Regions from separate parts of the Enterobacter cloacae complex sp. 394I7 genome, predicted to be linked through region 3. Evidence: predicted binding sites of a transcription regulator. Region 3 holds the regulator's gene; each other region holds the start of a gene.
What was found. The regulator sigma-54, encoded in region 3, starts transcription at its own class of promoters, with help from an activator protein. The targets are predictions, from matches to a motif close to GTTGGCACANNTTTCGCTNT.
Positions count from the first base shown of each region.

Region 1: a site for sigma-54 is predicted at 6,088-6,107, ahead of glnA (glutamate--ammonia ligase). Genes of this name have one in related genera too.
Region 2: a site for sigma-54 is predicted at 1,799-1,818, ahead of AC2FAP_RS08830 (branched-chain amino acid ABC transporter substrate-binding protein). Genes of this name have one in related genera too.
Region 4: a site for sigma-54 is predicted at 2,205-2,224, ahead of AC2FAP_RS00840 (amino acid ABC transporter substrate-binding protein). Genes of this name have one in related genera too.

Region 1 covers NZ_JBXWCR010000011.1:87,931-95,300, reverse strand. Annotated here, with positions in the region: gene yihI (Der GTPase-activating protein YihI) at 1-75, shown strand, start outside; gene hemN (oxygen-independent coproporphyrinogen III oxidase) at 264-1,637, shown strand; gene AC2FAP_RS22465 (YshB family small membrane protein) at 1,702-1,812, opposite strand; gene glnG (nitrogen regulation protein NR(I)) at 1,923-3,335, opposite strand; gene glnL (nitrogen regulation protein NR(II)) at 3,347-4,396, opposite strand; gene glnA (glutamate--ammonia ligase) at 4,582-5,991, opposite strand; gene typA (ribosome-dependent GTPase TypA) at 6,379-7,370, shown strand, end outside.
Region 2 covers NZ_JBXWCR010000001.1:1,811,222-1,818,591, forward strand. Annotated here, with positions in the region: gene tyrP (tyrosine transporter TyrP) at 1-863, shown strand, start outside; gene AC2FAP_RS08825 (YecA/YgfB family protein) at 895-1,563, opposite strand; gene AC2FAP_RS08830 (branched-chain amino acid ABC transporter substrate-binding protein) at 1,989-3,110, shown strand; gene AC2FAP_RS08835 (ABC transporter permease subunit) at 3,211-4,125, shown strand; gene livM (high-affinity branched-chain amino acid ABC transporter permease LivM) at 4,137-5,411, shown strand; gene AC2FAP_RS08845 (ABC transporter ATP-binding protein) at 5,408-6,283, shown strand; gene AC2FAP_RS08850 (ABC transporter ATP-binding protein) at 6,280-6,996, shown strand; gene cspF (cold shock-like protein CspF) at 7,100-7,312, opposite strand.
Region 3 covers NZ_JBXWCR010000008.1:78,785-86,154, forward strand. Annotated here, with positions in the region: gene arcB (aerobic respiration two-component sensor histidine kinase ArcB) at 1-1,598, shown strand, start outside; gene elbB (isoprenoid biosynthesis glyoxalase ElbB) at 1,829-2,482, shown strand; gene mtgA (monofunctional biosynthetic peptidoglycan transglycosylase) at 2,479-3,204, shown strand; gene npr (PTS phosphocarrier protein NPr) at 3,243-3,515, opposite strand; gene rapZ (RNase adapter RapZ) at 3,512-4,366, opposite strand; gene ptsN (PTS IIA-like nitrogen regulatory protein PtsN) at 4,412-4,903, opposite strand; gene hpf (ribosome hibernation promoting factor) at 4,986-5,273, opposite strand; gene rpoN (RNA polymerase factor sigma-54) at 5,296-6,729, opposite strand; gene lptB (LPS export ABC transporter ATP-binding protein) at 6,777-7,370, opposite strand, start outside.
Region 4 covers NZ_JBXWCR010000001.1:174,895-182,264, reverse strand. Annotated here, with positions in the region: gene corC (CNNM family magnesium/cobalt transport protein CorC) at 1-621, shown strand, start outside; gene lnt (apolipoprotein N-acyltransferase) at 627-2,165, shown strand; gene AC2FAP_RS00840 (amino acid ABC transporter substrate-binding protein) at 2,497-3,402, shown strand; gene AC2FAP_RS00835 (amino acid ABC transporter permease) at 3,558-4,298, shown strand; gene gltK (glutamate/aspartate ABC transporter permease GltK) at 4,298-4,972, shown strand; gene AC2FAP_RS00825 (amino acid ABC transporter ATP-binding protein) at 4,972-5,697, shown strand; gene rihA (pyrimidine-specific ribonucleoside hydrolase RihA) at 5,818-6,762, shown strand; gene AC2FAP_RS00815 (zinc ribbon-containing protein) at 6,842-7,324, opposite strand.

The DNA of each region.
Region 1 (7,370 bases), on a different contig from region 3:
TACGACGATGACGAAGACGAAGAAGAAGACGAAAAGCAGGAAGATATGATGCGTCTTCTGAAGGGTGGAAACTAACATTTGCATCCGGCAGGGACGATAGTCCTGCTAATAACCCTTCCGGTTATATGTTATCTGGTGTGGTTATTCGTTAAACTACGGCGGTTGTCGCGGCGACAGAAGTGGCTGCGCACCCGAGTGATGGCCCGCGATGGGGCCAGAACGGGCCGCCGTATGCGAACGCGACACCAACGGAAGGAGTGAGCATGTCTGTACCAACTATCGACTGGGATTTGGCCCTAATCCAGAAATATAACTATTCCGGGCCGCGTTATACGTCATACCCCACCGCGCTGGAGTTCTCCGATAGTTTCGGCGAAGCGGCGTTTCAGCAGGCTGTCGCACGCTACCCTGAGCGTCCGCTGTCGCTCTATGTCCATATTCCGTTCTGCCACAAGCTCTGCTACTTCTGCGGCTGCAATAAAATCGTTACCCGTCAGCAACATAAAGCCGATCAGTATCTGGATGCGCTGGAGCAGGAAATTCTGCACCGTGCCCCACTGTTTGCCGGCCGTCACGTCAGCCAGCTTCACTGGGGTGGGGGGACGCCAACGTATCTGAATAAAGCGCAGATCAGCCGTTTAATGACGCTCCTGCGCAATAACTTCCGTTTTAACGACGATGCTGAAATCTCGATCGAGGTCGATCCGCGCGAAATTGAGCTGGATGTACTGGATCACTTACGCGCTGAAGGTTTCAATCGCCTGAGCATGGGCGTGCAGGACTTCAACAAAGAGGTGCAGCGGCTGGTGAACCGTGAGCAGGATGAAGAGTTTATCTTTGCCTTACTCAACCACGCCCGCGATATCGGCTTTACGTCGACCAATATCGACCTGATTTACGGCCTGCCTAAGCAAACGCCGGAGAGCTTCGCCTTCACGCTGAAACGCGTGGCCGAACTCAACCCGGACCGCCTGAGCGTCTTTAACTATGCGCATCTGCCGACGCTGTTTGCCGCTCAGCGCAAAATCAAAGATGCCGACCTGCCTTCTGCCCAACAGAAGCTGGATATTTTGCAGGAAACCATCGCCTCGCTGACCGAAGCCGGTTATCAGTTCATCGGCATGGATCACTTTGCTCGTCCGGATGACGAGCTGGCTATTGCCCAGCGCGAAGGCGTACTGCACCGAAATTTCCAGGGCTACACCACCCAGGGCGACACCGATTTGCTGGGGATGGGCGTCTCCGCCATCAGCATGATCGGGGACTGCTACGCGCAGAACCAGAAAGAGCTGAAGCTTTACTACCAGCAGGTAGATGACGCGGGCAACGCTCTGTGGCGCGGTATCGCATTAACGCGCGATGACTGCATCCGTCGTGATGTGATTAAGGCGCTCATCTGTAACTTCCGTCTTGATTTCAGCGAGGTGGAAACGCAGTGGGATCTGCATTTCAGCGATTACTTTGCTGATGACCTGAAGCTGTTAGCGCCTCTGGCAAAAGATGGGCTGGTGGATGTTTCAGAACGTGCAATTGACGTGACACCCAAAGGGCGCCTGTTGATTCGTAATATCTGCATGTGCTTCGACGCCTATCTGCGTCAGAAAGCGCGTCTGCAGCAGTTCTCACGCGTCATTTAAGACGTGCCAACATATTTGGCCGGGTAAGGCGAAGCCGCTACCCGGCTTTTTTGTTAGCGACTCTCTAGCTAAACAGCCCAACCAGCGCCGCGCACAGCACAGCAGCAACGGCTGTTTGTGGCGTGTGGCTTTCGGCTGCTCCACTTGAGAGCATATTCACTAATGTTTCCAGCATGATGATCACCCTCACTTTCCGGGCACGATCATACAAAAATCATTGATACAGTAAAGCGCAAAATATCAGCAATTTGCGCTCAATTAATAACCTTTACACAAGGGTAAAGATCACTCCATGCCCAGCTCTTTCAGCTTACGCGTCAGGGTATTACGTCCCCATCCCAGCAGGCGTGCCGCTTCCTGCTTATGGCCCTGTGTATGGCGGAGTGCGGTGGTCAACAGCGTGCGCTCCATCTCGGGCTGGGCCTCAGACAGCAAGTTTTGATGACCGGAACGCAGCGCGCGATCGGCCCACTGTGCCAGCAGCGTCGCCCAGCTGTCCGGCAATGCATGTCCGGTGCTGCTTTCTGGCGCAGTCGCTTCAAACAGTTCAGCCGGTAAATCCTGAATCAGGACTTCCTGTCCGGCGGCCATTACGGTCAACCAGCGACAGGTGTTTTCCAGCTGACGCACGTTGCCCGGCCACGCCAGACGGGTGAGGGCGGCATCGGTTTCCGGGTGCAGCTGCTTGGCTTCCACGCCCAGCTCACGGGCAGCGACCTGCAGAAAATGACGCGCCAGGCGGGGAATATCTTCACGGCGTTCACGTAGCGGTGGCAAATGAACGCGGATCACGTTCAGGCGATGGAATAAATCCTCACGGAATTTACCTTCCTGGACGCGCTGCTCCAGATTCTGGTGCGTCGCGGCAATAATGCGTACATCGACCTTCACCGGCGCATAGCCACCTACGCGATAAAACTGTCCGTCGGCCAACACACGCAACAAACGGGTCTGGACATCCAGCGGCATATCGCCGATTTCATCCAGGAAGAGTGTTCCACCGTCCGCCTGCTCGAAGCGACCCTGGCGAATGGTATTCGCGCCGGTAAAAGCCCCTTTCTCATGGCCAAACAGTTCGGATTCAATTAAATCCTTTGGGATGGCGGCCATATTCAGGGCGATAAACGGTGCTTTTGCCCGCGGGCTGTGGCGATGTAAGGCATGCGCTACCAGCTCTTTACCGGTTCCCGATTCGCCATTAATCAGTACGCTGATGGACGAGCGTGACAGACGGCCAATGATACGAAACACATCCTGCATGGCCGGCGCTTCGCCAATGATGTCCGTCGTGGGCCCGAAGTCAGGCGTGTGACGAGGCTGCTGCTGCTCCTGGTAGTGGCTGATCGCGCGCTCAACCAGGGCGACCGCTTCGTCAATATCAAACGGTTTGGGCAGGTAATCGAACGCCCCTTGCTGATAGGCGCTCACCGCGGCGTCCAGGTCGGAATGCGCCGTCATTATGATGACCGGAAGCATAGGATGGCGTTGTTTGATCTGCTTTAAAAGCGCCAGCCCGTCCATTCCCGGCATGCGAATATCCGAAAGCAGCACATCCGGCGTTTTGGTGGTGAGTGCGTCGAGCACTTCGCTGCCGCTCTCAAACGTCGTGCAGCTTAATCCTGCCCCTGTGAGCGCGCGTTCAAGCACCCAACGGATGGAGCTATCGTCATCGACTACCCAGACTATCCCTCGTTGCATAAACGTCACCTTTATTTTTTAATCGGCAGGAAAACCGAAAACTCGGTATGTCCCGGCCAACTGGTAAATTCAATTTTTCCAGAGTGTTGATCGATCAAACTACGGGCAATGGATAACCCCAGGCCGGTACCGCCTTCGCGACCGCTGACCATCGGGTAGAACAGGGTGTCCTGAAGATGCGACGGAATACCCGGCCCGTTGTCCTCAACGTCGATGCGGGCAGCCAGACGATAGCGCACGCCGTGCAGTGTGAGCTGGAACGCGGTGCGGGTGCGCAAAATAATTTCGCCCCCTTCCGGCCCCAGCGCCTGCAGGGCATTACGCACAATATTCAGCAAGACCTGCTCAATCTGGTCCGGATCGTGCGCCAGTTCCGGCAGGCTTGGGTCGTAGTCACGGACCAGCGTGACGTTCTCCGGCAGCTCCATCGAGACGAGTTTCACAACCCGCTCAGCCACTTTATGAATACTTTCTGAGACATGCATGCCGGGCTGTTGCGGCCCGAGCAGACGGTCAACCAGGTTACGCAGGCGGTCTGCCTGCTCAATGATGACGTTGGTGTACTCCGCCAGCGCAGGATCGGGTAGCGCTTTGGTCAGGAGTTGTGCCGCACCGCGTAAGCCACCCAGCGGGTTCTTGATTTCATGCGCCAGGCCTCGCACCAGGTCACGGGCGGCAATTTGCTGAGCATGCTGAAGTTGTTCCTGGCTCAGGCGGCGCTGATTATCCATCGGCGCCATTTCAAGCAGGATCAGTCCTTCAGGAAGCCGTTGTGCGGTAAGCGATAAAATATGTGAGCGCCCGTCGATCACCAGCGTGACTTCGTTATCGGTAAAGCCCTGACCGGCCTGCAGACTTTCCTGCATCAGGCCAATATTCAGCGAGAAATAACTCAATAATTCCGGAAGCGGGGTGCCAAACAGTTTGCGTGAACTCTGGGCGAGCAGCTGCTGCGCCGCCGGGTTGGCGTAATGTACGGCCAGCTCGTCGTCGACCAGCAAAATACTGTTAATCAAAGAATTGAGGATCTGCCCAGCATCGGGCAGCGTGCCAGTTGCCATTCAGCAGTCTCCTGGAGTTGGTTGCACTAATTTAGTGCAGTATAGCTTTTTCGTCGTAAAAAGCGCGTGAGATCAGTTTGTTGGTGGAGAAAAAAGCCCATCCGGAGATGGGCTGAAAGTTTCCACGGCAACAAATAAAAGCTTGTGAGATCGCGCGTAAAAGGGCGCGCGAAACTCATTGAAACTTAAACGCTGTAGTACAGTTCGAACTCAACCGGGTGTGGCGTCATACGCACACGGTCGTTCTCTTCAGTACGCAGGGCGATGTAAGCATCGATAGCGTCGTCAGTGAACACGCCACCCGCAGTCAGGAACTCGCGGTCTGCGTCCAGCGCCTGCAGGGCTTCTTCCAGAGAGCCTGCAACCTGTGGGATCTCTTTCGCTTCTTCTGGCGGCAGGTCGTACAGGTTTTTGTCCATAGCTTCGCCTGGGTGGATCTTGTTCTTGATACCGTCCAGACCCGCCATCAGCAGCGCTGCGAAGCACAGGTATGGGTTAGCAGCTGGATCCGGGAAGCGAACTTCGATACGACGCGCTTTAGGAGACGCCACCACCGGGATACGGATAGAAGCAGAACGGTTACGGGCAGAGTACGCCAGCATTACCGGTGCTTCGTAGCCTGGGACCAGACGCTTGTAGGAGTTAGTGGTTGGGTTCGCCAGGGCGTTGATCGCTTTAGCGTGTTTGATTACGCCGCCAATGTAATACAGAGCCTGCTCAGACAGACCGGCATATTTGTCACCAGAGAACAGGTTGGTTCCGTTCTTGGACAGAGACATGTGGCAGTGCATACCGGAACCGTTATCACCGAACATTGGTTTTGGCATAAAGGTCGCGGTTTTACCGAAACGGTGCGCAACGTTGTGCACAACGTATTTGTAGATCTGAATTTCGTCTGCTTTTTTGGTCATGGTGTTGAAGCGGGTTGCCACTTCGTTCTGACCCGCAGTCGCCACTTCGTGGTGGTGAGCTTCAACCACCAGGCCCATCTCTTCCATCACCAGACACATGGTGGAACGGATGTCCTGAGCGGAGTCGACCGGAGGAACCGGGAAGTAACCGCCTTTAACGCCAGGACGGTGACCTTTGTTACCACCTTCGTATTTGGTGGAGGAGTTCCATGCACCTTCGATATCGTCGATGGCAACGTGGGAGCCAGAAATAGAGGCACCGAAACGGATGTCATCAAACAGGAAGAATTCTGGCTCTGGCCCGAACAGTACGGTGTCTGCGATACCGGTTGAACGCAGGTACTCTTCAGCGCGTTTCGCGATGGAGCGTGGGTCGCGGTCGTAGCCCTGCAGTGTGCCTGGCTCGAGGATGTCGCAACGGATGATCAGGGTTGGTTCTTCGAAGAACGGATCAATGACCGCAGTGGAAGCGTCAGGCATCAGAACCATGTCAGATTCGTTGATACCTTTCCAGCCGCCAATGGAGGAGCCGTCAAACATTTTGCCTTCTTCAAAGAATTCGGCGTTTACCTGATGAGCAGGAATAGTGACGTGCTGTTCTTTACCTTTGGTATCGGTGAAGCGCAGATCAACAAACTTCACTTCATGTTCGTTCAGCATCGTCAAAACGTGTTCAGCGGACATACTTAACTCTCCAGATTGGTCATTGTCGTCGTGGTAACGAGGTCTTCAATTTCTGTCTTGGGCTGGCTGTGTGCCATTTTTTTGCCGTATTTTTATAAAGCGAAATCTGTGCCAACTTTTAAAACACCCCAAAAAGGCGTTATCATGCGCACCATAGTGCAAAAGTGCTGCACCACAATGGTTATGTTGCACCAGTATAGTGCTTCAGTGTGAACACTGAGCACCATATTGGTGCAATTTTCGTTAAAGTGCCCTTTTTACGCTCCGTGAAAGCGATCACAAAGCATCTCTGCAATACTTGTTTGCGGGGGATGTTTGTGATCCTGTTTTGTAGTGCGATTAATCCGTGTACAATAACGCGCTATTTCTAATGCCTGAGGCAAAGTTGTGATCGAAAATTTGCGTAACATCGCCATCATCGCGCACGTCGACCATGGTAAAACCACCCTGGTTGATAAGCTGCTGCAGCAGTCCGGTACGTTTGATGCTCGTGCCGAAACTCAAGAGCGTGTGATGGACTCCAACGATTTGGAGAAAGAGCGTGGGATTACTATCCTCGCGAAAAACACCGCTATCAAATGGAATGACTACCGTATCAACATCGTTGATACCCCAGGGCACGCCGACTTCGGTGGTGAAGTTGAGCGCGTGATGTCCATGGTGGATTCCGTGCTGCTGGTGGTTGACGCATTTGACGGCCCAATGCCGCAAACGCGCTTCGTGACCAAAAAAGCATTTGCCCATGGCCTGAAACCTATTGTTGTTATCAACAAGGTTGACCGTCCGGGCGCGCGTCCTGACTGGGTTGTTGATCAGGTGTTCGACCTGTTCGTTAACCTCGACGCGACCGACGAGCAGCTGGACTTCCCTATCATTTACGCTTCGGCGCTGAATGGTATCGCGGGTCTGGATCACGAAAATATGGCGGAAGACATGACTCCGCTGTATCAGGCGATTGTCGATCACGTACCGGCTCCGGATGTTGATCTTGATGGTCCGCTGCAGATGCAGATCTCCCAGCTGGACTACAACAACTACGTTGGCGTTATCGGTATCGGCCGCATCAAACGCGGTAAAGTGAAGCCGAACCAGCAGGTTACTATCATCGATAGCGAAGGCAAAACCCGTAACGGTAAAGTGGGCAAAGTGCTGACTCACCTGGGTCTGGAGCGTATCGACAGCGAACTGGCTGAAGCGGGCGACATCATCGCGATTACCGGTCTGGGCGAGCTGAACATCTCTGACACCATCTGCGACCCGCAGAATGTGGAAGCGCTGCCAGCCCTGTCTGTTGATGAACCAACGGTAACCATGTTCTTCAACGTCAACACCTCTCCGTTCTGTGGCAAAGAAGGTAAATTCGTTACCTCTCGTCAGAT
Region 2 (7,370 bases), on a different contig from region 3:
ACATCACGCCTTCAACGGGCGTTATCTTCTTTGCGCTTATTGGCGGGGGTGTGGTCTGTGTGGGGACTTCGCTGGTCGATCTGTTTAACCGTTTTCTGTTCAGCGCCAAGATACTGTTCCTGATTGTGATGCTGGTTCTGCTGGCACCGCATGTTCACAAGGTCAATCTGCTGACGCTGCCGCTGGAAAAAGGGCTGGCGCTGTCCGCGATCCCGGTTATTTTCACCTCGTTTGGCTTCCACGGCAGCGTGCCCAGCATCGTGAGCTATATGAACGGCGATATCCGTAAGCTACGCCGCGTCTTTATGGTGGGGAGCGCCATCCCGCTGATTGCCTATATTTTCTGGCAACTGGTGACGCTGGGGAGCATTGACGCGTCGACCTTTACCGGGCTGATGGCGGAACACGCTGGCCTGAACGGTTTTCTGCTGGCACTGCGCGAGGTAGTCACCTCCCCGCACGTTGAGCTGGCGGTCCATCTGTTTGCCGACCTGGCGCTGGCCACCTCATTCCTGGGCGTGGCGCTCGGCCTGTTTGATTACCTGGCCGATCTGTTCCAGCGTCGTAATACTGCCGCAGGACGCTTACAGACAGGGGCAGTCTCCTTCCTGCCTCCTCTGGCGTTCGCACTGTTTTACCCGCGTGGGTTCGTGATGGCGCTGGGGTATGCAGGTGTGGCGTTATCCGTGCTGGCCCTGCTGCTCCCTTCCCTGCTGGCCTGGAAGAGCCGCCAGCAGCATCCTCAGCAAGGGTACCGCGTCATGGGCGGCAAACCGCTGCTGTGCATGGTGTTTGCCTGCGGAGTGATGATTATTCTGGTGCAGTGCTTGATAGCCGCAGGGATGCTACCGGAAGTGGGTTAACAAAAAAGGGGCTGAAATCAGCCCCTTTTTATTAGTGCAAACAGCAGCTCTTAAACTTCTTCCCGCTGCCGCACGGACACGGATCGTTACGCCCGACCTTTGTGCCGTTAACAATCGGTTTTTTTGCTTCCGGCTGCTGTGGGTTGTCCACCCAGTAATTGTACAAACGCAGAGCCGCAGGCTGAATGCTCTCAATGCTGGCTTTATATTCGTCTTCGCTCAGCTCATCCAGCTTCTCGCTGTTCTCGTCTGTACCGTGCAGCGCAATCGCATCAAGATCGGCCTTCAGTGCTTCCGGTAAGGCTGACCAGTCCGTCAGCGCCACACCGCGCATATAGCCATAACACCACTCTTCAACAACGGTATAGCTCTCGCCGTCGACATCGTTGTAACCAAACATCGGCTCAAACTGATCCGGGTATTCGCTCAGGCGCTCAGCAATGTCGTTCATATGCTTAAAGCAGAGGTCGATAAAACGGTGCATTTCACGATCGTTTTTCCAGCGCGGAATGTATTTCTCCCCACCCCACACGGCCACCAGCCAGGTATCTGGCTCAACGACAACAGGGCCGGAAAGGACTGCGGTAAGCATGCCGTCCAGTTCAGACACGTCAATCACGGACGCATCGTCATGACCGTAAGACATTAATGTCTCTTCCAGCCACGCCATTTCGCTTTCATTCAATGGGCCTTCAGTCATCGCTGACACTCCTGATAAAAAAGGAAAAGATCCTGACACATATCTCACGGCTTTCCTATCTGAAGTTTAGGTCTTTATTGCTGCAAAAACGTGCAAATCGTGACCATTGCACAACTTATGGGCTTTGTTGTTAACGATATGTGATCTCCGCTGTAATTTCATCGCGTCCCACAAGGTGCCATATCACCGCACTCTATACTCAAACATGTCACAACCCGCTCAATGGGTTAACCATTCTGGCAACGATTTTGCTTAATGTTCTTCGCGCGAACCTGCGCAGGGAAACCTCGCCGTATTACGCAGGCGTTGTCTGGATCTTGTTCGTTTAGTGCATTTTGTTCTTGCTCGTGTTTTTGGATTGGCTGCGCCGTCGGCGTCCGGGTTTACGCCGTGGTGCAAAAACCTCTTTGCTAAGGAACATAATAATGTCGCTGAAATTTATCAGAACTCCCCTTTCTCTCGTGCTGGCCGGTTGTCTGGTGACGGCATTTTCTGCGCATGCAGATATTGTCATTGGTGTGGCCGGGCCGTTTACCGGCCCAAACGCCACCTATGGCGATCAGTACTGGCACGGTGCAACGCAGGCCGCTGAAGACATTAACGCCGCAGGCGGCATTAACGGCGAGAAGATTAAGCTGGTTCAGGGGGATGATGCCTGCGAGCCGAAACAAGCCGTGGCCGTCGCCAACCGCCTGGTCGACCAGGATAAAGTCAACGCGGTGGTCGGCCATTTCTGCTCCTCTTCCACAATGCCCGCCTCCGAGGTGTACAGCGACGCGGGGATCCTTGCCATTACCCCCGGCTCGACCAACCCGCTCATTACCGAACGAGGCATGACCGATATGTTCCGCATGTGTGGTCGCGATGACCAGCAGGGCCAGGTCGCCAGCGATTTCATTATCGATAAGCTGAAAGCCAAACGTGTGGTCATCATCCATGACAAAGACACCTACGGTCAGGGGCTGGCAGACGCCACCAAAGCTGCGCTGGCGAAGCGCGGGGTTCAGGATGTGATGTATGAGGGCTTATCCCGTGGTGAGAAAGACTTTAACGCGCTGGTGACAAAAATCGGCGCGCAAAAGCCGGATGTGGTGTTCTTCGGGGGTTGTCACCCTGAAGCCGGCCCGCTGGTTCGCCAGATGCGTGAACAGGGCGTACAGGCGAAATTCTTCTCCGGCGACTGTATCGTCAACGAAGAGATGGTGACCGCGGCGGGTGGGCCACAATATACCAAGGGTATTTATATGACCTTCGGTAAAGACCCGCGTCTGATCCCGGATGGGAAAGCGGTCATTGAGAAATTCCGCGCCGGTAAATTCGAGCCTGAAGGTTACACCCTCTACTCTTATGCCTCCGTTCAGGCCATTGCCGCGGCCTTCAAGGCTACGGGCGGTAAAGACTCGGCTAAAGCCAGCGAATGGCTGAAAGCCAATGCCGTCGACACGGTTATGGGCAAAAAAGCCTGGGACAGCAAAGGCGATCTGAAAGTGTCTGACTACGTGGTGTATCAGTGGGACGATAACGGAAAATATAAGGAAGTTCAGTAACGGGACGGAGTCACGCTCAACGCCGGCAGGTTCGCCTGTCGGCGCGTAATAAACATCAGGCTGCGCGTGCCGCGCAGCTTAAAATAACGAGCGCGCTATGATGAGTACATTCTTCCTGCAACAGTTAATAAATGGCTTAACGCTGGGCTCCGTCTATGGATTAATCGCCATCGGCTACACCATGGTGTATGGCATCATTGGTATGATTAATTTCGCCCACGGCGAAGTGTATATGATCTCCGCCTACCTCTGCGCCATTGGCCTGGCGCTGCTCTCCTTCTTCGGCCTGCAGTCGTTCCCGTTGCTTATCCTCGGTACGCTGATCTTCACGATTGTGGTGACCGGTGTTTACGGCTGGACTATCGAGCGCATTGCCTATAAGCCGCTACGCAACTCTACCCGTCTGGCACCGCTTATCTCCGCCATCGGGATGTCTCTGATTTTGCAAAACTACGCGCAGCTGAGCCAGGGGCCACGTCAGCAAGGGGTGCCCACGATGCTGGATGGCGTACTTCGCCTGCATATTGGTGAGGGGTTCGTTCAGATAACCTACACCAAAGTGTTTATTCTGGTTGCCTCGTTCGCCGGCATGCTGTTGCTGACATGGATAATCAACAATACCCGGCTTGGGCGGATGTGCCGTGCGGTGCAGCAGGACCGCAAAATGGCCTCCATTCTGGGCATTAACACCGACAGAATCATTTCGCTGGTCTTTGTGATTGGCGCGGCGATGGCCGGTCTGGCGGGTGTGCTCATCACCATGAATTACGGCACCTTCGATTTCTACGTCGGATTTGTCATTGGCATCAAGGCGTTTACCGCAGCGGTGCTCGGCGGGATTGGCTCCCTGCCCGGTGCGATGCTCGGCGGGTTGATTCTGGGCGTCGCCGAGGCGCAATTTTCCGGCATGGTGAACTCAGATTATAAAGATGTGTTCTCGTTTGGCTTGCTGGTCTTGATCCTGATTTTTCGTCCTCAGGGTCTACTTGGCCGCCCGATTGTCGCCAAAGTGTGAAGGAGAATACGATGACCTCTCACGGCTTTTCGCTTAAGCGCTGCATTCTGGACGCCATTTTTTCCGGGCTGATTGCGTTAATAATTTTTGGCCCGATTGCCGGCGTGGTGCTGGACGGATACAGCTTTAATTTCGCCGGACAGCGGCTCGCATGGATAGTCGGCATCGTAATGCTGGGTCGTTTTCTGCTGAGCGCTTTTTTAGGCACCGCTCCGGGTGCACGTTTCCAGGCACGTTTTGAAGCCGACAGCGCGGGGGTTTATGTCCGGCCGCCGGAATACAAAAGCCGCATGCGCTGGATAATCCCGCTGATTATCGCCCTTGCGATCTGCTTTCCCTTCGTTGCTACCAAGTACGTGCTCACCGTCGCCATTCTTGGGCTTATCTACGTGCTTCTCGGTCTCGGGCTGAATATTGTGGTCGGGCTGGCCGGGCTTCTGGATCTCGGTTATGTCGCTTTTTATGCCATCGGCGCTTACGGGCTGGCGCTGGGGTATCAGTATCTGGGATTAGGATTCTGGAGCATGCTGCCGCTGGCGGCGATTATGGCTGCCGCGGCCGGCGCCCTGCTCGGCTTTCCGGTGCTGCGCATGCACGGTGATTACCTGGCGATCGTCACGCTTGGCTTTGGGGAGATTATTCGCCTGATCCTCAACAACTGGCTGACCTTCACCGGTGGCCCGAACGGCGTTTCTGCCCCACCTCCCACCTTTTTCGGACTGGAGTTTGGCCGCCGTGCCAAAGAAGGAGGCGTGCCCTTTCACGAATTTTTCCATCTGACCTACAACCCGAACATGAAGTTTATCTTTATCTATACGGTCCTGTTCCTGGTGGTGATGCTGGTGCTGTATATCAAGCATCGTCTGACGCGGATGCCTATTGGTCGGGCATGGGAAGCCCTGCGGGAGGATGAAATCGCCTGTCGCTCAATGGGATTAAATCATGTGCTGGTCAAGCTCTCGGCCTTTACGCTGGGTGCGTCGACTGCCGGCATCGCCGGGGTGTTTTTTGCCACTTATCAGGGCTTTGTCAACCCGACATCGTTTACCTTTTTTGAATCGGCGCTGATCCTGGCGATTGTGGTGCTCGGCGGTATGGGCTCAACGCTTGGCGTGGTGCTGGCGGCGTTTGTGCTCACGGTGACGCCGGAGCTGCTGCGCAGTTTTGCCGAGTACCGGGTTTTGCTGTTTGGCATGCTGATGGTGGTGATGATGATCTGGCGTCCACGCGGGTTGATCCGCATTAACCGCAGCGGGTTTGCCGTGCGTAAGGGCGTAGCGCCATGAACGGAACGATATTAAGCGTTGAACATCTTATGATGCATTTCGGCGGGATCAAGGCGTTAAACGACGTCAACCTGGACGTGCAGCGCGGTTCAATTACTGCGCTTATTGGCCCAAACGGCGCGGGAAAAACCACCGTCTTCAACTGCCTGACCGGTTTCTATAAGGCTTCCGGCGGCAATATTTTCTTTAATACGCACAATAAGACGACCAACGTCATTCAGATCCTCGGGCAAAACTTCCAGCCAGGGGACTGGATCCACCCTGCGCAGTTTGGGCAACGCCTGTTCTACAAAATGTTCGGCGGCACTCACCTGGTGAACCGCGCCGGACTTGCGCGCACCTTTCAAAATATTCGTCTTTTTCGCGAGATGTCGGTCGTGGAAAACCTGCTCGTGGCACAGCACATGCGCGTCAATCGCAACCTGCTGGCTGGGGTATTCAATACGCCAGCGTACCGTCGGGCGGAAAATGACGCGCTGGACAGGGCCTTTTACTGGCTGGAGGTGGTCGATCTTGTGGAGTGCGCCAACCGCCTGGCGGGCGAGATGTCGTACGGTCAACAGCGGCGCCTGGAGATCGCGCGGGCCATGTGCACCGGCCCGGAAATGATCTGTCTGGATGAACCCGCCGCCGGGCTGAACCCGGTAGAGACACATAAGCTGAGTAACATTATTCGTTTTCTGCGCGACAACCACGGCATAACGGTATTACTGATTGAGCACGACATGGGGATGGTGATGGAAATATCGGACGACATTATTGTGCTCGACCATGGCGATGTGATTGCCCGGGGGAAACCTGAGCAGATCCAGCATGACGAAAAGGTGATTGCCGCCTATCTGGGCACCGATGAAAGCGAGGTCACCCTATGAATGAGCCGCTGCTGGCATTTCGCGAGGTGGATGTGTTCTATGGCGTGATCCAGGCGCTGAAACAGGTATCCCTCGAAGTGCATAAAGGGGAAACGGTGGCGCTTATCGGCGCAAATGGCGCGGGTAAATCGACATTGCTGATGTCTATTTTTGGCCAACCGCGTATTCGTAACGGGCAAATCCTGTTTTGCGGCGAAGACATCAGCCATAAATCTACCCACTATGTGGCCTCCGGCGGCATAGCACAGGCACCCGAGGGGCGGCGTATCTTTCCGGATATGACGGTTGAAGAGAACCTGCTGATGGGGACCATTCCTGTCGGCAATCAATTTGCTGCCGACGATATGCAGAGCATGTTTGAGTTGTTCCCCCGCCTCAAAGAACGCCGTAAACAGCGAGCCATGACCATGTCCGGCGGAGAACAGCAAATGCTTGCCATCGCCCGCGCGCTAATGAGCCGCCCTAAACTGCTACTGCTGGATGAACCCAGCCTGGGTCTGGCGCCCATAGTGGTTAAGCAGATCTTCCAGACGCTGCGCGAGCTGGCTCGCAACGGCATGACCATTTTTCTGGTAGAGCAAAATGCGCATCATGCTCTGAAGCTTTCTGACCGTGGCTACGTCATGGTCAACGGGCAAATTCGCCTCAGCGGCACCGGCGAGGAGTTGCTGGGAAACCAGGAGGTAAGAAAAGCCTATTTAGGCGGAGTGTAATTCATACGCGTGTCATACTCATGTCGCGCATAACTGTAAATATATGTCAGGCGATACGACGCGGGTGATTCAATTTACCGCTATTAACATCTTCGCTGATTATTTATGAAAGATAGACATTTGCGGCCATCGGTCCGCTGAGTCCGTTAATGCGACAGAACTCAACGCGAATCCCGGGAAGGAGCGTTTCTTTTTCGTTGTTATTAAAGGCTGAAATGTGGAGAAAAACGTCCTTTCGACCATCTGAAGGGATGATTAGGCCTTTACCACTGTGCATATCAAAACTTTTGACAATTCCTGTCATTTTACGAGACAAATAAGATCCTCTTAGAAAACATGCATTAACTATACACACAAATTAATTTTAAGCTAAT
Region 3 (7,370 bases):
AGGTGCCGTACTACGACCGCGTGGGGAAACGCCACGGTCTGATGGGGTTTGGCCGCGATATCACCGAGCGTAAGCGCTATCAGGATGCCCTTGAACGTGCCAGCCGCGATAAAACCACCTTCATCTCCACCATCAGCCATGAACTGCGTACGCCACTTAACGGAATTGTCGGCCTGAGCCGCATTCTGCTGGACACCGATCTCACCGCAGAACAGGAAAAATACCTTAAAACCATCCATGTCTCAGCGGTCACGCTGGGGAATATCTTCAACGATATTATCGATATGGATAAGATGGAACGCCGCAAAGTGCAGCTTGATAACCAGCCGGTTGATTTCACCGGTTTCCTTGCCGATCTGGAAAACCTGTCGGGTTTGCAGGCGCAACAGAAGGGGCTGAGCTTTGTCATGGATCCCACGCTGCCGCTGCCGCACAAGGTGGTTACCGACGGCACGCGTCTGCGCCAGATCCTGTGGAACCTTATCAGCAATGCGGTCAAATTTACCCAGAAAGGGCAGGTCTCGGTACGTATTCGCTATGACCAGGGCGACATGCTGCACTTTGAGGTGGAAGACTCCGGCATTGGGATTCCGCAGGAAGAGCAGGACAAAATCTTTGCGATGTACTATCAGGTGAAGGACAGCAACGGCGGCAAGCCCGCTACCGGCACGGGAATTGGTCTGGCGGTGTCTAAACGTCTTGCGAAGAGCATGGGCGGTGATATTACCGTCGCCAGCCATCCGGGCAAAGGCTCAACCTTCACGCTGACGGTGCACGCGCCGGCGGTGGCGGAAGAGGTGGAAGATACCTTCGAAAACGACGATATGCCGCTGCCCGCGCTGCATGTCCTGCTGGTGGAAGATATTGAGCTTAACGTGATTGTCGCACGCTCTGTCCTGGAAAAACTGGGCAACAGTGTGGATGTGGCGATGACCGGTAAAGCCGCGCTGGAGATGTTTAAGCCGGGTGAATATGATCTCGTTCTGCTGGATATTCAGTTGCCGGACATGACCGGGCTGGATATTTCCCGTGAACTGACGAGCCAGTACGCTGCCGACGAACTGCCGCCGCTGGTGGCGTTGACGGCGAACGTGCTGAAAGATAAAAAAGAGTACCTCGATGCCGGTATGGATGATGTACTTAGCAAGCCGCTGGCGGTGCCTGCCCTGACCGCCATGATCAAGAAGTTCTGGGATACCCATGATGAAGAGGAGAACACCATGACGTCTGTGGATAGCGCGAAAGCCCAAACGATACTCGATACCGCGATGCTGGAGCAGTACATCGATCTGGTTGGTCCAAAACTGATTACCGACGGTCTGGCGGTATTTGAAAAAATGATGCCGGGCTATCTGAGCGTGCTGGAGTCAAATCTGACAGCGCGGGATCAGAAAGGCATTGTGGAAGAAGGGCATAAAATCAAAGGTGCGGCCGGCTCGGTCGGCTTACGTCACCTGCAACAGCTGGGACAACAGATTCAGTCACCTGATTTACCTGCCTGGGAAGATAACGTAGGTGATTGGGTTGAAGAGATGAAACAAGAGTGGCAGAACGATGTGGCGGTGCTTAAAGCCTGGGTGGACGCCAGAAAAAAATGACCCCGGCTTAACCGGGGTGCGCGAATACTGCGCCAACACCAGGGAAATTGTGGCTGCGCCTGTTTTTTGTGTTGTTTTCGTATGGACGCCGCCTGAAAATTTAGGCCGCACGCAAATAAGATAGCAAATCTTAAATGGTTTGTTACAGGAATCAGTGAAATGTGTGAAGCATAGCGTTTTAATCAAAATTAATTATGTGCTTCAGCGAGTTGCAGAGAAGGATCGTCATGATGAAAAAGATTGGTGTCGTACTGAGCGGATGTGGCGTTTACGATGGTTCTGAGATACACGAAGCCGTCATCACATTGCTGGCCCTGGCAAGAGAGGGGGCTGAAGTCATTTGCTTCGCGCCAGACAAAAATCAGGCTGATGTCATTAATCATCTGACCGGGGAGCCGATGGCGGAAACCCGTAACGTCCTGATTGAAGCCGCGCGTATTGCGCGTGGCGAAATTCATCCTCTGATTCAGGCGGACGCGGCAGAGCTTGATGCGTTAATTGTGCCGGGCGGGTTTGGGGCGGCTAAAAACCTCAGCACGTTTGCCACGCAAGGCGCCGGGTGTCAGGTTGATCCGCATTTAAAAGCATTATCACAGGCCATGCATGCGGCGGGTAAACCGCAGGGCTTTATCTGTATCGCTCCGGCCATGCTTCCGACAATTTTTGATTTCCCGCTGCGCCTGACCATCGGGACCGATATTGATACAGCGGAAATCATCGAGGAGATGGGAGGCGAGCACATCCCTTGTCCGGTGGATGACATTGTGGTGGATGAAGACAATAAAATCGTCACCACACCTGCGTATATGCTGGCGCAGACTATCGCGGAAGCCGCTTCAGGCATTGAAAAGCTGGTGGCCAGAGTGCTGGTGCTGACTGAATGAGGCGTCAATTCGCCGCAGGCGCCTGGGTAAAACGTATTCTTTGGCGTGCCGTGCTGGTGCTGGCGGTGTTCTGGGGCGGCGGACTGGCATTATTCAGCATTCTGCCGGTTCCGTTTTCTGCCGTGATGGTTGAGCGTCAGCTGAGCGCGTGGTTCACCGGTGACTTCAGCTATGTTGCCCACTCTGACTGGGTGAGCACAGATGAAATCTCCCCGTGGATGGGGCTGGCGGTGATAGCGGCGGAGGATCAGAAATTCCCGGAGCACTGGGGGTTTGACGTGGCGGCAATCGAGAAAGCGCTCGCCCATAATGAACGCCATGAAAACCGCGTGCGCGGCGCATCGACGCTGTCACAACAGACGGCCAAAAACCTGTTTTTGTGGGATGGCCGCAGCTGGGTGCGAAAAGGGCTGGAAGCCGGATTGACGCTGGGGATGGAAACGGTCTGGAGCAAAAAACGTATTCTGACGGTCTATCTGAACATTGCCGAGTTTGGTGATGGCGTGTTTGGTGTCGAAGCCGCGTCGCAGCGATATTTCAATAAACCTGCCAGCCGGCTGAGCCTCTCTGAAGCTGCGCTGTTGGCCGCGGTCTTGCCTAACCCAATTCGCTTTAAGGCTGATGCCCCCTCAGGCTATGTGCGAAACCGACAGGCGTGGATCATGCGCCAGATGCGGCAGCTGGGAGGAGAAGGGTTTATGGCGAGAAATAAATTGATGTAAGGCGGGTAAGCGTAGCGCTACCCGCCATGAAAGAGGCGTTAGTCTTCGTCAAACCCGGCGTTAAACAGCGCAATCACCGCCGCCAGCGCTTCCTCTTCCTGTGGACCGGTAGCTTCTACTTCAATCTGGCGGCCTTTGGCGGAGTCCAGCATCAGCAGCGCAATCACGCTGTTCGCTTCCGCCTCGGTACCTTCATCGTTACGCAGCAGAACTTCTGCATCGAAACCCTGCATCAGCTCAAACAGTTTCATCGCCGGACGTGCATGCATGCCCAGCTTATTGGTGATCTCAACGGTTTGTTTTACGGTCATGTTTTACGTTTTTCCAGCGTGCGATGACGGGACTGAACGTTCTTCCCGCGTGAGCGGAAATAGTCGGCCAGCTGTTCGGCGATATAGACCGAACGATGTTTACCACCGGTACAGCCAATCGCCACGGTCAGGTAGCTACGATTGTTTGTCTCCAGCATAGGTAACCATAGCTCAAGGTAGCTTCGCGTCTGGTAGATAAAATTGTGAACTTCTGTGTGTCTGTCGAGGAAGGCCGCGACGGGCTTATCGAGACCGGTCATTGGACGCAGCTTCGGATCCCAGTGCGGGTTCGGCAGGAAGCGCACGTCGAAAACATAATCCGCATCGATAGGAATACCGTGCTTAAAGCCGAATGACTCGAACACCATCGTCAGTTCACGCTCGCGTTTGCCCAGTAAACGGGTACGCAGCATTTCCGCCAGCTCATGCACGGACATTTCGGACGTATCGACAATCAGGTCAGCACGGGAACGCAGCGGTTCCAGCAGATCGCTCTCTTCGTCGATAGCACTTTCCAGTGAGAGGTTCTTGCTGGAAAGCGGGTGCAAACGACGGGTATCGCTGTAGCGACGGATCAGAGTATTGCGGTCTGCATCGAGGAACAGCAGCTGAGGCGAGAATGAATCAGGCAGGTTGCTCATTGCCTGTTCAAAAATTTCTGGCGATTCAGGCATGTTACGAACGTCGATACTGACGGCGGCAGAGATTTGCCTCTCCGCAAGCGTGCGTGCCAGGTCGGGCAACAGAACGACCGGCAGGTTATCTACGCAGTAAAACCCCATGTCTTCCAGCGCGCGCAGGGCCACGGATTTCCCGGACCCTGAACGGCCACTGACAATCATCAGCACCATGTTCCGTTTCTCCTCAGGACAACAGATGTGAAGGCCATCTCCTGGTTATGCATCATCCTGATTGCCTTCTGCTTCAGTGATAATTTGATATAGCTCTTCATCACTTTGGGCTGCGCGCAGTCGACGGCAAATGGTTTTATCGGCCAGGCGTTTTGCGACCAGCGAAAGCGTATGCAAATGGGTTTTCGTCTGGTCGGCAGGCACCAGCAGCGCGAAGAGGAGATCGACGGGCTGATTATCGATGGCATCGAAGGCGATAGGCGTCTCCAGCTGCACAAACACACCGACGGCACGCAGGGTGTCCTCTTCCAGTTTGCCGTGCGGGATCGCGATGCCGTTGCCGATGCCGGTACTGCCCATTTTTTCACGGGTCAGGATCGCCTCGAACACGACCTGCGGCGGCAGGCCCAGCTGTTTTGCGGCCAGTTCACTGATGATCTCCAGCGCACGTTTTTTGCTCTGGCAGTGAACAGCACTGCGCGTACATTCCTGGTTAAGGACATTGCTCAGTTGAAGAGCGGAATCGTTGTTCATCATAATTTCACCTAAGCGCTAACTGTACAAACGGCCTGTTGTGTTTCACAACAGGCCTTCCTGCACCCGTTAACTGCCCGGACAATTAGTGTTGTTTCAGTTTGTCTTTATGTTTATTGAGCTGTCGTGCAAGCTTATCAATCAAGCCGTCGATAGCAGCGTACATGTCTTGCCCTTCCGCACTGGCATGGAGCTCACCCCCGTTGACATGCAGGGTCGCATCCGAGATATGAGTCACTTTCTCCACTTTCAATACAACATAGACCTGGTTGATCCTTTCGAAATACTGCTCGAGTTTCGCGAATTTAGCATTCACAAAATCACGTAAAGCCTCAGTAATCTCGACGTTATGTCCTGTGATATTGAGCTGCATAGTGTCTTCCTTATCGGTTGTGTCAGACCAGCTGTTTACGCTGGTTAGACGGCGGAATGGATAAAGACTCTCGATACTTCGCAACAGTTCGGCGTGCCACCATAATACCCTGGTCGGACAGTATGGTGGTTAACTTACTGTCGCTCAGTGGCTTCGCGGGGTTCTCCGCGGCGATCAACTTCTTCACCAGGGCGCGAATGGCCGTTGACGACGCTTCACCGCCGCCCTCGGTATTCACATGGCTGGAGAAGAAATACTTAAGCTCAAAAATACCGCGTGGACTGTGCAGATACTTCTGCGTGGTCACGCGGGAAATGGTTGATTCATGCATCTCGACGGCCTGGGCGATATCCGCCAGCACCATCGGTTTCATATACTCTTCGCCCTGCTCAAAGAACGCCTGCTGCTGTTCGACAATACAGCGGCTTACGCGGAGCAGCGTATCATTTCGGCTCTCCAGACTTTTGATCAACCATCGCGCTTCCTGCAAATTGCTACGAATGTATTGATTATCGGAGTCGTTACGCACGCTGGTGCACATGGAGGCATACTGCTGGTTGATTTGCAGGCGAGGGATGCTGTCTGAGTTCAGTTCAACGACCCAGCGGTCATTGTGTTTTCTGACCAGCACATCCGGGATGACGTACTCGGGTTCGCTGGTCTGAATGGACTGACCGGGGCGCGGATCGAGGGACTGAATCAGATTGACCGCCTCTTTCAGCACCTCTTCTTTCAGGCGCGTGACGCGCATCAGGCTGCGGAAATCGTGGTTGGCCAGAAGATCCAGATGGTCGCTGATGATCAAGCGGGCTTCATCAAGCCATGGCGTCTCTTTGCTGAACTGAGAAAGTTGGATAAGCAGGCAGTCGCGCAGATCTTTTGCGGCCACCCCAACCGGATCGAAACGCTGAATGCGCTTCAGAACGGCTTCTATCTCCTCGAGTTCAATCTCTTCGTCACCCATGCTTTCCAGAATTTCGTCCAGCGTGACGGTCAGATAACCGGTGTCATCCACGGCATCGACAATGGATGTCGCGATCGCGCGGTCGGTATCGGAGAAGGGGGTAAGTTCCACCTGCCACATCAGGTAATCCTGCAGTGACTGGGTAGTTTCACCCTGATAAACCGGTAGCTCATCGTCCTGGTAGTCTGCACGCGTACCGGAAGGGGTTCCGGCGGTGTAGATTTCATCCCAGCTGGCATCCAGCGGAAGCTCGTCCGGCATCTCTTTTTGTTCGAGCGCATCGGCGGTGTCGAGTGCTTCAGTATCCTGCGACTGCTGGGTATCTACCTCTTCATGAAGATCGGCTTGCTCCAGCAACGGATTGCTATCCAGCGCTTGCTGGAGCTCCTGCTGGAGTTCTAAGGTGGACAGTTGCAACAGGCGAATCGCCTGCTGTAGCTGCGGCGTCATCGCCAGTTGTTGGCTGAGCCGTAATTGCAAACCTTGCTTCATGTTCAGAGCATTTTTCTCCGGTTCGGCGTTACATTACCTCTACCCTATCAGAGTCTGAAGTCTTCCCCAAGGTAGACACGCTTAACATGATCATCTTCGAGGATCTGCTGCGGCGTACCGTGGGCGATCAGATTGCCCTGGCTCACGATGTATGCGCGTTCGCACACGGCCAGCGTTTCACGGACGTTATGGTCAGTGATCAGTACGCCAAGCCCGCTGTCGCGCAGATGCTCAATGATACGTTTAATGTCGATAACGGAGATGGGGTCAACGCCTGCAAACGGTTCATCCAGAAGGATAAATTTCGGGTTTGCAGCCAGCGCACGCGCAATCTCAACGCGACGGCGTTCACCGCCGGACAGCGCCTGACCGAGGCTGTCGCGCAGATGTTCGATATGGAACTCTTCCATCAGCTCGTTAGCCCGGTCCTGACGCTGTTCGCTGGTCAGATCGTCACGAATTTGCAGGACGGCCATCAGGTTATCAAAGACGCTCAGGCGGCGGAAAATGGAGGCTTCCTGCGGCAGATAGCCGATACCGCGACGCGCACGCGCATGCAGCGGCAGAAGACTGATATCTTCATCATCAATGACGATGTTGCCCGCATCGCGCGACACAATGCCAACGACCATGTAGAAGGT
Region 4 (7,370 bases), on a different contig from region 3:
CCTCTGGACGAGTGCCTCGATGTGATCATCGAATCCGCACACTCGCGTTTCCCGGTCATCAGCGAAGACAAAGATCACATTGAAGGGATTTTGATGGCGAAAGATCTGCTGCCGTTTATGCGCAGCGATGCCGAAGCCTTCAGCATGGAAAAAGTGTTACGCCAGGCCGTGGTTGTGCCGGAAAGTAAACGTGTGGATCGGATGCTGAAAGAGTTTCGCTCTCAGCGCTACCACATGGCGATTGTTATTGATGAATTTGGTGGCGTTTCCGGTCTCGTCACGATCGAAGATATCCTTGAGCTGATCGTGGGCGAAATCGAAGATGAGTATGACGAAGAAGAAGATATCGACTTCCGTCAGCTTAGCCGTCACACCTGGACCGTTCGCGCGCTGGCCTCGATTGAGGACTTTAACGACGCCTTTAGTACCCATTTCAGCGATGAAGAGGTCGATACTATTGGCGGGCTGGTGATGCAGGCCTTTGGCCACCTTCCGGCACGCGGCGAGACCGTTGACATCGACGGTTACCAGTTCAAAGTGGCAATGGCCGACAGCCGACGTATTATACAGGTTCATGTCAGAACGCCGGACGACTCACCGGTGCCAAAACTGGAAGATTAATGTAAATGGCATTTGCCCCATTACTTGAACGCCAGCGCGTACGTCTGCTGCTGGCGCTGTTACTCGGAGCCAGCGGAACGCTGGCTTTTTCTCCTTACGATATCTGGCCTGCAGCCATTCTCTCCCTGATGGGACTTCAGGGTTTAACCCTGAATCGTCGTCCCGTCCAGGCGGCAGCGATTGGCTACTTCTGGGGACTGGGGCTGTTTGGCTCCGGCATCAACTGGGTCTATGTCAGCATCGCCCAGTTTGGCGGTATGCCAGGACCCGTTAACGTCTTCCTCGTGGTGCTGCTGGCCGCTTATCTCTCGCTCTATACCGGCCTGTTCGCGGGTATCCTTTCTCGCCTGTGGCCAAAAACCACCTGGCTGCGCGTTGCCATTGCTGCGCCGGTTGTCTGGCAAATTACCGAGTTCCTTCGCGGCTGGGTACTGACTGGCTTCCCGTGGCTGCAGTTCGGTTACAGTCAGATTGATGGCCCGCTAAAGGGGCTTGCTCCGGTAATGGGCGTTGAAGCGATTAACTTCCTGTTGATGGTGGTGAGCGGACTGCTGGTCCTGGCGCTGGTCACACGTAGCTGGAAGACGCTGGTCGTGGCGCTGGTGTTGTTTGCCCTGCCTTTCCCACTGCGTTATATCCAGTGGTACAGCCTGGTGCCAGAGCGCACCACGCAGGTTTCAATGGTGCAGGGGAATATCCCTCAGTCAATGAAATGGGACGAGAAAGAGCTGCTGAACACGCTGAAGATCTACGCTAACGCCACCGAGGCGGTCATGGGTAAATCGCAGCTCATCATCTGGCCAGAGTCGGCGATTCCGGATCTGGAAATTAACCAGCAGCCGTTCCTGAACATGATGAACGATCTACTGCTGGCTCGCGGCAGTACGCTGGTTACCGGGATTGTCGATGCGCGTCTGAATCAGCAGAACCGCTATGACACCTACAACACCATCATTACGCTGGGTAAAGACAGCGAATACAGCTACAACTCCACTGACCGGTATAACAAGAATCACCTGGTACCGTTTGGCGAATTTGTACCGCTGGAGTCCATTCTGCGCCCGTTAGCACCGTTCTTTGACCTGCCGATGTCCTCATTCAGCCGTGGCCCGTACGTTCAGCCCCAGCTGCATGCGCACGGTTTTGCCCTGACAGCGGCCATCTGCTACGAAATTATCCTCGGCGAGCAGGTGCGCGATAACTTCCGTCCGGACACTGACTTCCTGCTGACTATCTCCAACGATGCCTGGTTTGGCAAGTCGATTGGCCCGTGGCAGCATTTCCAGATGGCGCGGATGCGCTCCCTGGAGCTGGCGCGCCCGCTGCTGCGTAGCACCAACAATGGCATAACCGCCGTGATTGGCCCGCAGGGCGAAATCCAGGCCATGATCCCGCAGTTCACCCGTGAAGTGCTGACGACCAACGTCACGCCTGCGACGGGCCTGACGCCTTATGCCCGCACCGGCAACTGGCCGCTGTGGATCCTGACCGCGCTGTTCGGATTTGGCGCGGTGCTGATGAGCTTGCGTCAGCGTCGTCGATAATTTCCCCTCTCTTCCCCTCTCCCGTTGGGAGAGGGTATTTCTGGCACGTCTCTTGCTTTATTTCCCCACGTAAACGCAGTTTGGCTTAACGTGCAACTTCGTCGCACCAGCGTAGATCACCGGTAGCACCGAAACGGTGCAACGAGAGATATTTGCCTCTGATTGGTGCGGCGCGCTTCGCAAAAATAAACAATAACGCAGCAAAATCTTTACATTAAGCCAGACTAAATGTTAACAAGCTTGCATAACACTGCACTCGCATAGCGCGAGATATAACAACATCACAATGGGTATCAATGCGTCACTGGCGCTGATAAGAAAGGAGTTGGGTATGCAATTACGTAAACTGGCCACAGCAATGCTGGTTATGGGGATGTCGGCAAGCGTCGTTCACGCTGAAGATGCTCCGGCTGCCGGGAGCACTCTCGACAAGATTGCCAAAAACGGCGTGATCGTGGTCGGCCACCGTGAATCTTCTGTCCCGTTCTCTTACTACGACAACACGCAAAAAGTCGTGGGCTATTCACAGGATTACTCCAACGCTATCGTTGAAGCTGTGAAGAAAAAGCTGAACAAACCTGACCTGCAGGTGAAGCTGATTCCAATCACTTCACAAAACCGTATTCCACTGCTGCAAAACGGCACGTTCGATTTTGAGTGCGGTTCCACCACCAACAACCTTGAGCGTCAGAAACAGGCTGCCTTCTCTGACACCATCTTCGTCGTGGGCACCCGCCTGCTGACCAAGAAAGGCGGCGAGATCAAAGACTTTGCGGACCTGAAAGGTAAAGCCGTTGTTGTTACCTCCGGTACCACTTCCGAAGTGTTGCTGCACAAGCTGAACGACGAGAAGAAAATGGATATGCGCATCATCAGCGCGAAAGATCATGGCGACTCTTTCCGTACCCTGGAAAGTGGCCGTGCTGTGGCGTTTATGATGGATGATGCCCTGCTGGCAGGCGAACGTGCAAAAGCGAAGAAACCAGACAACTGGGATATCGTCGGCACGGCGCAATCTAAAGAAGCGTACGGCTGTATGCTGCGTAAAGACGATCCGCAGTTCAAGAAGCTGATCGATGACACCATCGCTCAGGTTCAGACCTCCGGTGAAGCGGAAAAATGGTTCGATAAATGGTTCAAGAACCCGATTCCACCCAAAAATCTTAACATGAACTTCGAACTGTCTGACGACATGAAAGCGCTGTTCAAATCACCAAACGACAAGGCTCTTAACTAATTAGAACAACAGGGGCGGGATCTCCTGCCCTCTCGATTGTCGGGAAGCATGGACAGACTATACGTTGAGTGGTCGTTCCCCACTCAGCGCGAAAAATGAGCTTCTCACCAATCTTCGAGGGTAGCGCTGCTACCCTTTTTTTTCTGGAGTTTATTATGTCAATAGACTGGAACTGGGGCATATTCCTGCAACAAGCCCCGTTCGGCAACACCACCTATCTTGGCTGGCTGTGGAGCGGTTTTCAGGTTACCGTCGCCTTATCGATCACGGCGTGGATTATCGCGTTTCTTGTCGGTTCACTGTTCGGTATTTTGCGCACCGTGCCTAACCGTTTTCTCTCATCTCTCGGCACCCTGTATGTGGAACTGTTCCGTAACGTTCCGCTGATTGTGCAATTTTTCACCTGGTATCTGGTCGTCCCGGAACTGCTGCCGGAAAATATTGGCATGTGGTTTAAGTCGGAACTGGATCCGAACGTGCAGTTCTTTGTCTCCTCCATGCTCTGCCTGGGGCTCTTCACCGCCGCGCGCGTTTGCGAGCAGGTGCGTGCCGCCATTCAGTCACTGCCGCGCGGACAAAAAAATGCTGGCCTGGCGATGGGCCTGACGCTGCCACAAACTTACCGCTATGTACTGCTGCCTAACGCTTACCGCGTCATTGTTCCACCGATGACGTCTGAGATGATGAACCTGGTGAAAAACTCGGCCATCGCCTCGACCATCGGTCTGGTGGATATGGCCGCACAGGCGGGCAAGCTGCTGGATTATTCCGCCCACGCGTGGGAATCCTTCACAGCGATCACACTCGCCTATGTTCTGATTAACACTTTCATCATGCTGGTGATGAACCTGGTTGAACGCAAAATCCGCCTGCTGGGCAATCTGGGGGGCAAATAATGTACGAATTTGACTGGAGTTCTATCGTTCCATCCATGCCTTACCTGCTGGATGGCCTGCTGATCACCTTAAAAATCACCGTGATTGCTATTGTGGTGGGTATCGTCTGGGGCACCCTGCTGGCGGTCATGCGCCTGTCGGCCTTTAAACCGTTCGCCTGGTTTGCCACGGCCTACGTTAACGTTTTCCGCTCCATTCCCCTGGTGATGGTACTGCTGTGGTTTTACCTGATTGTTCCCGGCTTTCTGCAAAACGTGCTGGGGCTGTCGCCGAAAACCGATATCCGCCTGATCTCCGCGATGGTCGCGTTCTCAATGTTTGAGGCTGCTTACTATTCAGAGATTATCCGAGCGGGTATTCAGAGTATTTCCCGTGGGCAGTCCAGCGCCGCGCTGGCGCTGGGGATGACGCACTGGCAATCCATGCAGCTCATTATTCTGCCGCAGGCGTTTCGCGCCATGGTTCCCCTCCTGCTGACCCAGGGCATCGTACTGTTCCAGGATACCTCTTTGGTCTACGTATTGAGCCTGGCAGACTTCTTCCGTACCGCGTCTACCATCGGTGAACGTGACGGTACGCAGGTCGAAATGGTGCTCTTCGCGGGTGGCGTCTATTTTGTGATTAGTTTAAGCGCGTCGCTGTTGGTCAGCTGGCTGAAGAAAAGGACTGTATAATGATTTCCCTGAAAAATGTTTCTAAATGGTATGGGCACTTTCAGGTGCTGACCGACTGCTCAACCGAAGTGAAAAAAGGTGACGTGGTGGTGGTATGTGGGCCATCCGGCTCCGGTAAATCCACGCTGATCAAAACCGTTAACGGCCTGGAGCCGGTGCAGCAAGGTGAGATCCTCGTCAATGGCACCAAAGTCAATGACAGGAAAACCAACCTTGCTCAGCTGCGTTCCCACGTCGGCATGGTGTTCCAGCACTTTGAGCTGTTTCCGCACCTCTCCATTATCGAGAACCTGACGCTGGCGCAGGTAAAAGTGCTGAAACGCGATAAAAAGCTCGCGCGCGATAAAGGTCTGAAGCTGCTGGAACGCGTGGGGCTCTCTGCGCATGCTGATAAATTCCCGGCGCAGCTCTCTGGCGGTCAGCAGCAGCGTGTGGCTATTGCCCGTGCCCTGTGTATGGATCCGGTCGCCATGCTGTTTGATGAACCGACTTCCGCTCTCGATCCCGAGATGATCAACGAAGTGCTGGACGTAATGGTTGAGCTGGCGCACGAAGGGATGACGATGATGGTGGTGACCCACGAAATGGGCTTTGCCCGCAAAGTGGCGAACCGCGTGATCTTCATGGACGAAGGGAAGATTGTTGAAGACTCGCCGAAAGAAGAGTTCTTCGCCAATCCAAAATCCGAGCGAGCAAAAGACTTCCTCGCCAAAATCCTGCACTAATCTCCCCGGTGCGCAATCTGCGGATTGCGCACTGCTTCACGCTTTAACTCTCTTCTTCTCGTCGGCGTCACATTGCAGCGTTAACCTTGTCACAAAATAATGCTACGTATGGAGCACGCTATGGCACAACCTATCCTTCTCGATTGCGACCCGGGTCATGATGACGCGATCGCCCTCGTCCTTGCACTTGCCTCCCCTGAACTGGACGTCAAAGCCGTTACGTCCTCTGCCGGAAACCAGACCCCGGAGAAAACGCTGCGTAACGTCCTGCGTATGCTGACGTTGCTCAAACGCACCGATATACCGGTCGCCGGCGGTGCCATCAAACCACTCATGCGCGATCTGATCATTGCCGACAACGTGCACGGTGAAAGTGGGCTGGATGGCCCGGCACTGCCCGAACCGGGGTTTGAAGCGCAACCCTGCACCGCCGTAGAGTTGATGGCGAAAGTGCTGCGTGAAAGCGCGGAACCGGTCACGCTGGTGGCCACCGGCCCGCAAACCAACGTTGCGCTGCTGCTGAACAGCCATCCGGAATTGCACAGTAAAATCGCCCGAATCGTGATCATGGGCGGCGCAATGGGACTCGGGAACTGGACGCCAGCGGCGGAGTTCAACATTTTTGTCGATCCGGAAGCCGCAGAGATTGTCTTCCAGTCTGGCCTGCCGATTGTTATGGCCGGCCTGGACGTCACCCATCGCGCACAAATAATGGCGCACGACATTGCGCGCTTTCGTGCCATTGGCAACCCGGTAGCGACAACCGTCGCAGAATTGCTGGACTTCTTTATGGCGTATCACAAAGCCGAGAAATGGGGTTTTCACGGCGCGCCGCTGCACGATCCGTGCACCATTGCCTGGCTGCTCAAACCGGAGATGTTTACCACGGTAGAACGGTGGGTAGGCGTGGAAACCCAGGGAAAATACACTCAGGGTATGACGGTGGTGGACTACTATTCGCTGACGGGCAATCAACCCAACACCACGCTGATGGTGGATATTGACCGGGAAGCGTTCGTGGGTTTGCTGGCGGAAAGACTCAACTATTACAGCCAGGCCCGGTAAGCGAAGGCCACCGGGCATGATAGACTGCTCTGCGGCCTGATGCCCTCCCCCTGGCCTGCAGGGAGAGGGCGGCTTTTACTTAGGGCTCAAACGGCCGACGCTGGAACTGATCGTGTCCACACTTTGGACACAGCGGCAACACATCCGGCGTATAGACTGCAATGTGGTGATGGCATTTCTCGCACACCAGATTCCCCAGTCCGACCACTTCTCCGCTGTGATAGACCCCGTGGTGGTTGAGGTCCTGAAAGACTTCACGCCACTCCAGCTGCGTTTTATCGGTGATATCCGCCAGCTCCTGCCACAGGCTTTCTTTAATTACCCGCATAAAAACGCTGTCGGTAACCTCGTTCTGACTCTCTTCGTAGCTTCGCGCAAACTCTTCCAGGTCGCGGCGTACGGCGCGCGTCACCTCTTCCACTTCGGTTCGCGTTAACTCACCCGTTTGCGTCACGCGGGCCCGCGCCTGTTCCACCAGCGCATCGATATCACGCTCGCCGTTACGCAGCCGTTCCGTCAGTGTTGTCACCAGTTCTCGGTAAAATTGAGCAACCTTGTTCATCATTTTGCCTCCCGGGTAAGTAACTGACTCTAATAATAGACCTTAT